2 regions of the Peribacillus sp. B2I2 genome follow, and region 1 is predicted to be linked to the other one. Evidence: a T-box and tRNA genes for the amino acid it is inferred to sense, from the RefSeq annotation. Region 1 holds a T-box; the other holds one or more tRNA genes.
What was found. The T-box of region 1 lies ahead of pheS (phenylalanine--tRNA ligase subunit alpha). A T-box ahead of a tRNA ligase gene usually reads a tRNA of that ligase, here a tRNA-Phe.
Positions count from the first base shown of each region.

Region 1 (6,694 bases):
TTTGCTCCATTTACTCGTGAATTTGCACATTTCACTGAATTCGTGCGTTTTACTCGTGAGTTTAGGCATTTTACTCGTGAGTTCGCGACATTTACTCGTGAATTCGCGCGTTTTACTCGTGAATTCGCACGTTTTACTCGTAAGTTCATAAAAAGACAGCTTCCCTGGATTCAGGGAGCTGTCTTTCTGTTTTTATCCTCTTAGTTCTGCGCCAGCTTTTTCTTTGACGGCTTCAAGCACTTTTTCATGTGCTTTTGTAATGTCCTCGTCCGTTAGCGTACGTTCCGGATCGAAGTATTTCAGTGAGTAGGCAATGGATTTCTTGCCTTCCTCCATTCTGTCACCCTCGTATAAGTCGAAGATGCTTACTTCTTTCAGTAGTTTGCCGCCAGCTTCTTCAATAATATCCTGAATGTCCCCGGCTTTCGTAGCTTGGTCCACAACGAGCGCGATATCGCGTGTTGTTGATGGATAGCGCGGAATGGTTTTGTAGGCAATCGGCGCGACTTCGGCTTCGGCCAATGCTTTTAATGAAAGTTCGAAAATGTATGTTTCTTTAATATCCAAGTCTTTTTGGACGGTTGGGTGCACTTGGCCGATAAAGCCAATCACATCACCATTCAAAAGTACTTCCGCTGTCCGTCCTGGATGCATGTCGTTGATTTCCGCTTGGCGGTAACTGATTTGATCAGTTAATCCAAGTGTATCGAATAACGCTTCGATCACGCCTTTGGCTACAAAGAAATCCACTGGTTTCTTTTCACCTTGCCATAGGTGCGACTCCCATAGGCCTGTAATGGCTCCAGCAACATGTTCTTTTTCTTCAGGTAGTTCTTGTTCGTCCTGCTTAAAGAAAACCGAACCGATTTCATACAAGGCTAGTGAATCCATTTGGCGGGCATTGTTATATTTCACGACTTCCAGCAATTGAGGAACGATGCTCAAACGCAATTGGCTCCGTTCTTCACTCATTGGCATTGCTAAACGAATGGATTCTCTAGCTTCCAATGCGAATTGGGACGCTTTTTCCTGGCTTGTCAGTGAATAGGTCACCGCTTGATAAAGGCCTGCGCCTTCAAGTGTACGGCGTGCTTTCCGCCGTTTAATTTGATAGTCAGTCAATTGGCCTGGAGTAGAAGAACCGATCGGCAGTGTAGCGGGAATGTTATCATATCCATATAAACGTGCAGCCTCTTCAACTAAATCAGCTTCAATCGTAATATCACCACGGCGCGTCGGGACAGTGATAGTGAACGTTTCATTGTCAAGTTCGACGCCGAATTGAAGGCGTTTGAAGATGGACTCTACAACTGACACGGTCATGCTTGTTCCAAGAAGTGTGTTGATTTTTTCAAGTGTGATGCTAATGACCGCAGGTTCCATTGTCAATTCATCCACTTCTGCCGCTCCTTGTAAGACTGTTCCGCCAGCATATTGTGCAATCAATTGTGCTGCACGTTCTCCAGCTTCACGTACACGGGCCGGATCGACGCCTTTTTCAAAACGGGCACTTGCTTCACTGCGTAAGCCATGGTCTTTAGAAGCTTTACGAACTACTGTACCTGCAAAATATGCACTTTCAATAATGATGTTCGTTGTATCATTTTTCACTTCGGAATCCGCTCCGCCCATTACACCAGCTATTGCAACAGGCTCGCTGCCATTTGTGATCACTAAATGGTCTGGTGTCAAAGTGCGTTCAGCTTCATCCAACGTTACGATTTTTTCTGCATCTTTCGCTCTGCGGATGACGATTTCCTTTGAACCAAAGCGGTCATAATCAAAGGCATGTAGCGGTTGACCATATTCAAGCAAAATGTAGTTCGTGATATCGACCACATTATTATGAGGTCGGATACCTGCAGACATTAGCCGAGTCTGCATCCAAAGTGGTGAGGGTCCGACTTTAACATCTTTAATGATTTTTGCAATGTATATCGGGTTATCTTCTTTCGCTTCCACTTTGACACTGATATAATCAGAAGCTTTTTCAGCTGCCTCTTCTTTCTCGACAACCGGCCATTTCACTTCCCGGCCTAGAATGGCACCCACTTCGTATGCAACACCAAGCATGCTTAATGCATCAGAACGGTTTGGAGTCAGTCCAAGTTCAAGCACTTCATCACTTAATCCGAGTTCCTCCAATGCATCATTCCCCACTTCCACATCATTAGGGAAGACGAAGATTCCTGTAGCATAATCCTTGGACACGAGCTTGGACTCGAAGCCCAATTCTTGAAGCGAGCAAATCATCCCGTGCGATTCTTCTCCGCGAAGTTTCGCTTTCTTGATTTTGAAATTACCTGGAAGGACTGCGCCAACAGTAGCGACTGCAACTTTTTGGCCTTTATCGACATTCGGTGCCCCACAGATGATTTGAACGGGATTTTCGGCCCCGATATCAACTTGGCATTTATTCAATTTATCCGCATTTGGATGCTGTTCACGTTCAATGACATGCCCGATGACGACTCCCTTAAGCCCTTCACTTTTCTTTTCTACCCCTTCAACCTCAATGCCGCTTTTCGTGATTTTGTCTGCTAGCTCCGTCGCATTGATGCCTGAAAGGTCAACATAATCTTGTAACCATTTATATGACACAAACATGGTAGGTCCTCCTTTTTAAAATAAAAATTTATGCTTCGTGATGGTTGAATTGTTTTAAGAATCGAACATCATTCGTATAGAAGTGACGAATATCGTCCACACCGTATTTCAACATGGCAATCCGTTCCACGCCAATTCCAAATGCGAATCCAGAGTATTTCTTGGAATCGAAGCCAGCCATTTCAAGGACGTTCGGATGAACGATCCCGCCGCCAAGCACTTCGATCCAGCCTGTTTGTTTACATACGCTACAGCCTTTACCACCGCAGATTTTACAAGAAATATCCACTTCGACGGATGGCTCCGTAAATGGGAAGAAACTTGGACGAAGACGGATTTCACGGTCTTGCCCGAATACTTTTTTCGCAAATACGTCAAGCGTTCCTTTCAGGTCGCTCATGCTGATGTTCTCATCGATGACCAAGCCCTCAATTTGTTGGAATTGATGGGAGTGTGTCGCATCATCGTTATCACGGCGATATACTTTACCCGGGCAGATGATTTTAACAGGACCTTGACCTTTATGTTTTTCCATGGTTCTTGCTTGAACCGGTGAAGTGTGCGTACGCATCAGGATTTCATCCGTGATGTAGAAGGAGTCCTGCATATCACGTGCCGGATGGCTTTTTGGCAAGTTAAGTGCCTCGAAGTTGTAGTAGTCGCTTTCAACTTCTGGACCTTCTGCAACCGTATAACCCATACCGATGAATAAGTCTTCGATTTCCTCCACGACACGTGTTAATGGGTGAAGATTCCCCTTGTTAACCGGACGTCCTGGAAGTGTGACGTCAATCGTTTCAGTTGCTAGCTTAGCATTGACTGCCGCAGTTTCAAGTGCTTTTTGTTTCTCCTCGATCTTTGTTGCGATCGCTTCCCGAACATCATTGGCTAGTGCCCCGATTTTCGGACGTTCTTCGGCAGATAATTTACCCATGCCGCGCAATACCTCAGTGATTGGTCCTTTTTTCCCTAAATAAGCGACACGTACTTCATTCAGTTCCTTTAATTCGGAAGCGGCGGCAACTTTTTGCAACGCTTCTTCCTGCAGTTCTAGTAAACGTTCCTGCATCATGTCTTCCTCCTTTATTTTCCTTTTGTAAAAATGAACACAAAAAAACCCCAATCCCTAAAGGGACGAGGTTTATGTATCGCGGTACCACCCTTATTAGTGCATGAACAAATAAACTTCTGCACTCACTTCATTAAAAATAACGGCTTTTCACCGGAACATTTTTCGGACATTCTGTCTTCCCAATGCCAACTCGAAAGGTGAATTCCCTTAAGCAGTGCCATAAAAATGCTTTCAGTCAAGGCATTTTTTCCCTGGATATGGATAACTTAAGTTACTACTCTTTGTCATCGTTGTTTCAATATAAAATTCTGTTTTATTATATTATAATTCCACGGCCGTTTCAAATCGATTTTCGTAAATGGTACATTAAAATCCCGGCAGCGATCCCCACATTCAGAGATTCGCTTTTTCCGTAGATGGGAATATAAAGGTTTTTAGTCGTTTTCTCCAGTAATTCCTTCGATACTCCTTGGCCTTCATTGCCGACCAGCAGGGCAAATCGGGAAGACTTTTCCACTTCTTCAAATGGGGATGCGCCTTCTAATGCCGTGCCATAGACCGGTGTGCCGAGTTGCTTCAGCTCATCGATGATTTCGGAAAGGTTCCCTTTAATGACAGGCATATGGAATAGGCTCCCTTGTGTCGAACGTACCACTTTGGGATTATACAAGTCGGCACACCCTTCGCCAAGAATGACCGCATCGATTCCAGCTGCATCCGCTGTCCTGATCATCGTTCCAATATTCCCCGGATCCTGGACGGCATCGATCAACAATAGTTTATCCGGATTAATGGACGTCATGCTCGTTGATTTCTGTTCACAAACAGCTGCAATTCCCTGTGGGGCTTCGGTATCGCATATCGCTTTCATAATATCATTTTTCACATAGATGACTTCTGTGCCTTCCAGCTTAAAATGGGCTGGCATTTCAGTTTCTTCATTGACGATCACTTCCATGACGATATCTTCTTTTAAGGCTTCTTCAACTAGGTGAAAACCCTCGACTAAATATTTGCCTGTTTTATCTCGTTCTTTTTTCGTCAATAGCTTTTTCCATTGCTTCACTTGCGGGTTTTTTACCGATTCGATATATTTCAAGGGTAAACGCTCCTTTAACTTAACACTGATTTTCCTATTATAACGCAATTCACATACATATTGCATGCGAGTTTGTGAAATGCTATTAATGTCAGTCATTATGTGTTAGAGGAGGAATAATTGTGAATTTAAACCTACGTAATGCGATCATCCAAAATGTATCTGGAAATTCGCAAGAGCAGCTGGAAGACACGATTGTCGATGCCATACAGAATGGCGAGGAAAAAATGCTTCCTGGATTGGGAGTATTATTCGAGGTCATCTGGCAAAATTCATCTGAACAGGAAAAACAGGAAATGATCACTGCCCTCGAAGAAGGATTAAAAAAATAACAGCCCTCAAAGGCTGTTATTTTTTTGATTAGCTTACTTCTTCATTGGTATCACTTTACCGGCGCCAGCCTTCAATTCTTCGATAGAGACTTCTTCATCGATAAGAAGAATGAATTTCTTAGCGCCCACTTCTTTAAGCATCGCTTTTGTCTCAGCAAAAGAGTAGCCGTATTTCGTAAAAAAGCTGCGTAAATCTCCAGATCCTTCATCAGTGAAGTAGTGGAAAATTTTTAAAAAAAGAGTATCCTCCTTATCCTGATTGGCGATGATCAGGATATCCGTATGTTCATTTCCAAGCTGCATATCATTTTTTATATCAGCTGCTACTGTCATTTGGGAGCCAGTCACGCCTTTTGCTTGTAAATCTTGAATTGCAGCAAGTAGTTCCGGATTAGAGTCAAAAACACCATATACGTTTTTTTCCATGTTTTTCCCACTCCTTGTTACTTTACTTATAATAAAATTCCTTTGTAATTATACCTTGCAGCTTTATCAATAAACAAGCAAATAGTCTATTGAGAATTCCTGACTAATATACGAGGGAACCCTTTGCCTAAAGGGTTTAAGATGAAAATTATCTACAGTTTTTTAAGGGATTGTACAATATGAACGTTGCCTCCTGGCACTTGCTTTCCGCGGGCGGTCCGGGAGCCTACTCGGCGCCTTTGCGCCTGCGGGGTCTCGCATACCCGTTGTTTTGAAATTTAGATAGAATCCCTTTTGTCTACAAACTGAAATAACAGCCTTGCGCAGGCTGCTATTTCAGTATTATAGATTATCGGTATTAATTCGATTTTTAATGTATTCATCCTTCAAGATGTCCTCTTTCTCTTGCTGCCCATTATTAGCATTCGGGCTTAAGGTCCGATCCAGTGCTCCTTGAGGATCCAGGGACTTATGATCCCCTGGCTTTTGTTCCTTATACTTTTCGGTGGAGTTCCCCCTGATTTCCCTTTCTTGGGCTCGCTTCGTATCCAGCTCTTCCTTATCAAAGATGTTGGCAGAATTTCCGTGAAGTTCTTCGCTTCTTCCTGGCCGTGCTTCCACTTCCCTTGTTTGAAATGCATTCGCAGTTGTTTCAGGAAAAAGGTTCGGGTCCGGGTTGTTCACCACCCCTGTTTTAAGCGGATTCTCTGCAGGTAGTTCGTCTGCACCCTGCATGCCGTTGGAAGTTACGCCTTCTCGTTGTGATAAAGTTTCCGATTCATCTAAAAGAATCAGGAATTTTCCAGCTTCCACTTCGTTTATATAAGCGGTGGCTTCACTATCGGCAAGCCCTAAGTCACCTAGTCGGTTCCTTATATCTCCAGAACCCTCGTTCAGGAAAAAGTGTTTCATCTTATCAATGAAGGAATCGTCGTTCGAGTTAGTAACGACGTCTACATCCGGATCCCGCTTTTCATTCACGAAACCCAAATCTTCTTTCTTATCAGCCATTACTGTTATTTCTCCCTCATGGACCCCTTTTTCCTTGAGGGATTGTATAGCCTGGATTACTTCTTTTTCCGTATTAAAAACACCATATAATGTTTTTCCCATGCATCTTCCTCCTATTATTCCGATATTTCTTCTTATCTGTATTTA
Region 1 is NZ_JBGCCB010000001.1:3,988,520-3,995,213, forward strand. It holds gene ABIE66_RS19710 (hypothetical protein) at 1-151, shown strand, start outside; gene pheT (phenylalanine--tRNA ligase subunit beta) at 193-2,607, opposite strand; gene pheS (phenylalanine--tRNA ligase subunit alpha) at 2,636-3,676, opposite strand; T-box leader at 3,735-3,976, opposite strand; gene ABIE66_RS19725 (TrmH family RNA methyltransferase) at 4,020-4,778, opposite strand; gene sspI (small acid-soluble spore protein SspI) at 4,901-5,110, shown strand; gene ABIE66_RS19735 (hypothetical protein) at 5,144-5,536, opposite strand; gene ABIE66_RS19740 (general stress protein) at 5,879-6,649, opposite strand.

Region 2 (6,694 bases), 950 kb from region 1:
TAAACGTATCACCGAAGCTGTGGATTGACACCATTAGGTGTCGATGGTAGGAGAGCGTTCTAAGGGCGTTGAAGTCAGACCGGAAGGACTGGTGGAGCGCTTAGAAGTGAGAATGCCGGTATGAGTAGCGAAAGAAGGGTGAGAATCCCTTCCACCGAATGCCTAAGGTTTCCTGAGGAAGGCTCGTCCGCTCAGGGTTAGTCGGGACCTAAGCCGAGGCCGAAAGGCGTAGGCGATGGACAACAGGTTGATATTCCTGTACCACCTATACATCGTTTGAACGATGGGGGGACGCAGAAGGATAGGGTAAGCGCGCTGTTGGATATGCGCGTCCAAGCAGTTAGGCCGGAAACGAGGCAAATCCCGTTTCCATTAAGGCGGAGCTGTGATGGCGAGGGAAATATAGTACCGAAGTTCCTGATTCCACGCTGCCAAGAAAAGCCTCTAGTGAGATGTAAGGTGCCCGTACCGCAAACCGACACAGGTAGGCGAGGAGAGAATCCTAAGGTGTGCGAGAGAACTCTCGTTAAGGAACTCGGCAAAATGACCCCGTAACTTCGGGAGAAGGGGTGCTTTTTAGGGTGAATAGCCCGGAAAAGCCGCAGTGAATAGGCCCAGGCGACTGTTTAGCAAAAACACAGGTCTCTGCGAAGCCGCAAGGCGAAGTATAGGGGCTGACACCTGCCCGGTGCTGGAAGGTTAAGGGGAGAGGTTAGCGCAAGCGAAGCTTTGAACCGAAGCCCCAGTAAACGGCGGCCGTAACTATAACGGTCCTAAGGTAGCGAAATTCCTTGTCGGGTAAGTTCCGACCCGCACGAAAGGTGTAACGATCTGGGCACTGTCTCAACGAGAGACTCGGTGAAATTATAGTACCTGTGAAGATGCAGGTTACCCGCGACAGGACGGAAAGACCCCGTGGAGCTTTACTGCAGCCTGATATTGAATTTTGGTACAGCTTGTACAGGATAGGTAGGAGCCTGAGAAGCCGGAGCGCTAGCTTCGGTGGAGGCGTTGGTGGGATACTACCCTGGCTGTATTGAAATTCTAACCCGCGCCCCTTATCGGGGTGGGAGACAGTGTCAGGTGGGCAGTTTGACTGGGGCGGTCGCCTCCTAAAGAGTAACGGAGGCGCCCAAAGGTTCCCTCAGAATGGTTGGAAATCATTCGTAGAGTGTAAAGGCACAAGGGAGCTTGACTGCGAGACCTACAAGTCGAGCAGGGACGAAAGTCGGGCTTAGTGATCCGGTGGTTCCGCATGGAAGGGCCATCGCTCAACGGATAAAAGCTACCCCGGGGATAACAGGCTTATCTCCCCCAAGAGTCCACATCGACGGGGAGGTTTGGCACCTCGATGTCGGCTCATCGCATCCTGGGGCTGTAGTCGGTCCCAAGGGTTGGGCTGTTCGCCCATTAAAGCGGTACGCGAGCTGGGTTCAGAACGTCGTGAGACAGTTCGGTCCCTATCCGTCGCGGGCGCAGGAAATTTGAGAGGAGCTGTCCTTAGTACGAGAGGACCGGGATGGACGCACCGCTGGTGTACCAGTTGTCTTGCCAAAGGCATAGCTGGGTAGCTACGTGCGGACGGGATAAGTGCTGAAAGCATCTAAGCATGAAGCCCCCCTCAAGATGAGATTTCCCATGGCGCAAGCTAGTAAGATCCCTGAAAGATGATCAGGTTGATAGGTCAGAGGTGGAAGCGTGGCGACATGTGGAGCTGACTGATACTAATAGATCGAGGACTTAACCAACGCTTTAAAAAAATGAAATACCTTCTTATTATCTAGTTTTGAAGGAATGAAAATTTCTTCTTGCATTTTTTCGAAAAGACGTTATAATAATATATGTCTTGAAAAAATGTTAACATTGTTTGGTGACGATAGCGAAGAGGTCACACCCGTTCCCATTCCGAACACGGCAGTTAAGCTCTTCAGCGCCGATGGTAGTTGGGGGTTTCCCCCTGTGAGAGTAGGACGTCGCCAAGCAGGTTTTATATGGAGGATTAGCTCAGCTGGGAGAGCATCTGCCTTACAAGCAGAGGGTCGGCGGTTCGATCCCGTCATCCTCCACCATTTTACACCTGCCGGTGTAGCTCAACTGGTAGAGCAACTGACTTGTAATCAGTAGGTTGGGGGTTCAAGTCCTCTTGCCGGCACCATTTTTTGAAATAGTACAAGCACGAGCCATTAGCTCAGTTGGTAGAGCATCTGACTTTTAATCAGAGGGTCGAAGGTTCGAATCCTTCATGGCTCACCATTTTATATGCGGGTGTGGCGGAATTGGCAGACGCACCAGACTTAGGATCTGGCGCCGCAAGGCGTGGGGGTTCAAGTCCCTTCACCCGCATCTTTCATGCGGAAGTAGTTCAGTGGTAGAATACAACCTTGCCAAGGTTGGGGTCGCGGGTTCGAATCCCGTCTTCCGCTCCACTTTTCGTATGTGCCGGGGTGGCGGAACTGGCAGACGCACAGGACTTAAAATCCTGCGGTAGGTGACTACCGTACCGGTTCGATTCCGGTCCTCGGCACCATCTTAATATGCGCCCGTAGCTCAATTGGATAGAGCATCTGACTACGAATCAGAAGGTTGTAGGTTCGACTCCCGCCGGGCGCACCATGTTTTATTGCGGGAAGTAGCTCAGCTTGGTAGAGCACTTGGTTTGGGACCAAGGGGTCGCAGGTTCGAATCCTGTCTTCCCGACCACGTGATTTTTAATGAATGGGGCCTTAGCTCAGCTGGGAGAGCGCCTGCCTTGCACGCAGGAGGTCAGCGGTTCGATCCCGCTAGGCTCCACCATTTTTCAATCAGATACTTATATTATATTGGCGGTGTAGCTCAGCTGGCTAGAGCGTACGGTTCATACCCGTGAGGTCGGGGGTTCGATCCCCTCCGCCGCTACCAATAAATATAAGGACCTTTAGCTCAGCTGGTTAGAGCAGACGGCTCATAACCGTCCGGTCGTAGGTTCGAGTCCTACAAGGTCCACCATATGCATTTTTTAAAGCCGTGGAGGTATACCCAAGTTCGGCTGAAGGGATCGGTCTTGAAAACCGACAGGGGAGTCAAATCCCGCGGGGGTTCGAATCCCTCTACCTCCTCCATTTTTTTAAAAAGCAGCAAGTTGTTTTGAAACAACCTTACATAGAGGAAGCGAAAAAACAATATACACGAAAACTTGATGCAAATCGTTTCATTATTACCGTCGCGGGGTGGAGCAGTCCGGTAGCTCGTCGGGCTCATAACCCGAAGGTCGCAGGTTCAAATCCTGTCCCCGCAATTATTAGGTCCCGTGGTGTAGCGGTTAACATGCCTGCCTGTCACGCAGGAGATCGCGGGTTCGATTCCCGTCGGGACCGCCATTTTTTAAATTTAATACAAATGTGGCTCAGTAGCTCAGTCGGTAGAGCAAAGGACTGAAAATCCTTGTGTCGGCGGTTCGATTCCGTCCTGAGCCACCATATCTTTCATATTACGGCGGTTGTGGCGAAGTGGTTAACGCACCTGATTGTGGTTCAGGCATTCGTGGGTTCGATTCCCATCAGTCGCCCCATTTCGCGGGTGTAGTTTAGTGGTAAAACCTCAGCCTTCCAAGCTGATGATGAGGGTTCGATTCCCTTCACCCGCTCCAAATATGGGCCTATAGCTCAGCTGGTTAGAGCGCACGCCTGATAAGCGTGAGGTCGATGGTTCGAGTCCATTTAGGCCCACCATATTTATATTGTTCCGCAGTAGCTCAGTGGTAGAGCATTCGGCTGTTAACCGAACGGTCGTAGGTTCGAGTCCTACCTGCGGAGCCATGGGGAAGTACTCAAGAGGCTGAAGAGGCGCCCCTGCTAAGGGTGTAGGTCGCGCGAGCGGCGCGAGGGTTCAAATCCCTCCTTCTCCGCCATTTGGCCCGTTGGTCAAGCGGTTAAGACACCGCCCTTTCACGGCGGTAACACGGGTTCGAATCCCGTACGGGTCATAACAAAAAAGGAAGCATACATCCATGTATGCTTCTTTTTTTCATTTCTTTTCATTGATATAAGTATCTTTTTGTTTATAAGGAATGTCTCCAAGCTGGGAATCGATATTTTCTTCATCTAATGTATCTTCATATTCCTTTTGCTTTTTGTTCGGTATATCCACCCTATTTTTTCCTTCGATATCATTTGCTGCAAATCCTTCATAGTCTTCTGGAAATCCATCCGTTTCATCTTCGGTTTTATAAAGATCATTATAATTGTCATGATCGCCGGTGTAATCAGATGGCGTTTCGGATGTACCGAATTTGGCGACTTCACCAAAGCTATCCTCTTTATCCACTATTTCATTTCCATGACGATTTTCAAAATGATCACCCTTGGATGGAATCAATATATCCTCTTCCACTGGTCGGTCTTGTGCAGTAGGCCGTTCTGGGGCATGCTCGACACAGTAAAGAGTGCTTGGGATCGCTTCAAGCCTATCGATGGGTATTTCTATATTGCAGGTTTTACAATGGCCATACGTACCCTCTTCTATGGCATACAATGCTTCTTCTATTTTCTCCATTTCAGATTGTGCATGCTCATCCAGTGCTTGGTTCCGTTCCATCTCGAATAATTCTGTTCCTAGGTCAGCAGGATGATTATCATAGGATGATAATTCCCCTACGGATTCAGTCTGGCTTTTATCCAGAACGGATTGTTCATCATTTTGAATCCTGTTTCCAAGCTCATCTTTTTCTTGAAGCAGTTCTTTTTTGAATTTTTGCATTTGCTGTTTGGTTGCCATATCCGTTTCACTCCTTCTAAAGTCCATATCTCATTTTATTTTGGTAAGATGGTTGTATTATCTATTACCCGAATCGTAGTATAGGAAAACAAAATGGAACGGAAGATAGAAAAAAGACTGAGCGGATGAGCTCAGTCCTTGGAAATCATATTAGATAGCTGATGAATAATCCAATGGCCATGAGTAAGCCAAAGAAGGTGTTCGTCTGGGCCGTGGCTTTCATTGCTGGCACCATGGTGATCGGCTGCGTTTTACCTACGAAGCCTTTGATTGCGGCCATGGCTTTCGGGATGCTTAGGAAGGCAAGGAGAATCCACGCTGTTACGTTTCCGGTAAGGACTAACCCAACCAGCCATAGATAAGAGAAGGCAAACATGATTGCCATGAATTTCAGTGCGTTTTTCCTGCCCATCACTACAGGCATGGTTTTGCGGCCATGTGCCTTATCCCCATCATGGTCACGGAGGTTATTGGATAAGTTGATCAACCCGACCAATATTCCACTTGGAATGGCAATTAAGATGGCTGTTGAGGAAACATGACCGGTTTGAATGAAAAAGGCGATCAGGATTATCAAAAAGCCCATGAACAATCCAGAAAAAAGTTCCCCGAATGGTGTATATGAAATGGGTAGGGGACCGCCTGTATAAAGATAGCCGACAAGCATGCAAACCAGGCCTACTGCAGCAAGCCACCAAGATGATGCGGCACAGATATAGATTCCGATTATGAGTGCGATGGCATACATGCCAAGGGCCAAGGTCATGATGAGTTTGGGGGTCATCCCATGACGGACGATTCCGCCACCGATGCCTACGGACTCCTCAGTATCCAAGCCTCGCTTGAAATCATAGTATTCATTGAATAAATTGGTTGCAGCTTGAATCAGGATACTTGCAATCATCATGGCAGCGAATAGTAACCAATTCACGCCATCATCCAAAAGTGCAATCACAGTTCCAAGTAAGACCGGGACAAAAGCTGCGGTTAGTGTATGTGGACGAATTAACTCCCACCAAATCTTCCAGGTCCGTTTAAGGGGAAGTCCGTCGTATTCTGTTTGCATTATTTCTCTCCTCAAAATCATTATTGGTTCTCTCGAAATTATAACAAATATTGAAATGTTGCACAAAAGGTTATCCTAATAAGGATAGGAAAATTAGGTAAGGGTGTCAATTGATTTCGTGGAAGATTCTCTTCCAAAATAAAGGATATTTCTCTTCATTCGCTAAGATTCATATAATAAGGAAAAAAGCAGGCATGAATCGTTCGGTAAAGGGGCGTTTTATTGACATGAGGTTGAATGGAGGTGTATCTTTAAATAGGTTAAAAAGCTTTTAAAATGTACATTTGGGGGGATTTTTTTGGCTATCTCAGAAGAAACTGGGCAGTTTCAGGGACTGGCTTCAGCTATACAAAAGGCGAAGGACTTGAATGATCAAGTTCTATTCAGTCATATTAAGAAAGTTAATTGCACGAACCCCCTTTCATTTTATCAAGCTGGAAGAGAACGGTACGCGGGTGAACGCTTTTTCTGGGAGGACCCTGCAAAGGAAATAACCATCACCGGCTTAGGCAATGTTAAGAAACTCAAAGCGGCATCGAATGCCGAACGTTATAGAGAAGTCGAAAAGAGCTGGATCAAACTGCAGAATACTGCTGTCAAAACAGGATTGACTGATGTAGAAGCGACCGGTCCTTTACTGTTTGGGGGCTTTTCTTTTGATTATGAAACTAACAGTACGCTCCTTTGGAATCAATTCGGGGACAACCTGTTTTATATACCTGCCTTCATGCTATCAATAGTGGGGAAACAAGCTTACTTAACGACAAACTTACTTTGTTCGCCTGATGATTCAGAAAAACTCTTCATAGATATGATAAATGAACGGGAAGCTTTTCTTTTCGAAAGCTTGGATGACACTGGATTGGGTCACAATTC
Region 2 is NZ_JBGCCB010000001.1:4,943,420-4,950,113, reverse strand. It holds rRNA gene ABIE66_RS24690 (23S ribosomal RNA) at 1-1,748, shown strand, start outside; rRNA gene rrf (5S ribosomal RNA) at 1,867-1,982, shown strand; tRNA gene ABIE66_RS24680 (tRNA-Val) at 1,994-2,069, shown strand; tRNA gene ABIE66_RS24675 (tRNA-Thr) at 2,080-2,155, shown strand; tRNA gene ABIE66_RS24670 (tRNA-Lys) at 2,178-2,253, shown strand; tRNA gene ABIE66_RS24665 (tRNA-Leu) at 2,262-2,343, shown strand; tRNA gene ABIE66_RS24660 (tRNA-Gly) at 2,352-2,426, shown strand; tRNA gene ABIE66_RS24655 (tRNA-Leu) at 2,439-2,527, shown strand; tRNA gene ABIE66_RS24650 (tRNA-Arg) at 2,537-2,613, shown strand; tRNA gene ABIE66_RS24645 (tRNA-Pro) at 2,624-2,700, shown strand; tRNA gene ABIE66_RS24640 (tRNA-Ala) at 2,718-2,793, shown strand; tRNA gene ABIE66_RS24635 (tRNA-Met) at 2,822-2,898, shown strand; tRNA gene ABIE66_RS24630 (tRNA-Ile) at 2,909-2,985, shown strand; tRNA gene ABIE66_RS24625 (tRNA-Ser) at 3,006-3,098, shown strand; tRNA gene ABIE66_RS24620 (tRNA-Met) at 3,201-3,274, shown strand; tRNA gene ABIE66_RS24615 (tRNA-Asp) at 3,281-3,356, shown strand; tRNA gene ABIE66_RS24610 (tRNA-Phe) at 3,380-3,455, shown strand; tRNA gene ABIE66_RS24605 (tRNA-His) at 3,472-3,547, shown strand; tRNA gene ABIE66_RS24600 (tRNA-Gly) at 3,552-3,625, shown strand; tRNA gene ABIE66_RS24595 (tRNA-Ile) at 3,631-3,707, shown strand; tRNA gene ABIE66_RS24590 (tRNA-Asn) at 3,720-3,794, shown strand; tRNA gene ABIE66_RS24585 (tRNA-Ser) at 3,796-3,886, shown strand; tRNA gene ABIE66_RS24580 (tRNA-Glu) at 3,890-3,961, shown strand; gene ABIE66_RS24575 (TraR/DksA C4-type zinc finger protein) at 4,003-4,752, opposite strand; gene ABIE66_RS24570 (1,4-dihydroxy-2-naphthoate polyprenyltransferase) at 4,898-5,818, opposite strand; gene ABIE66_RS24565 (isochorismate synthase) at 6,117-6,694, shown strand, end outside.
Region 2: it encodes a tRNA-Phe, which carries the amino acid that the T-box ahead of pheS (phenylalanine--tRNA ligase subunit alpha) is inferred to sense. The anticodon was not compared.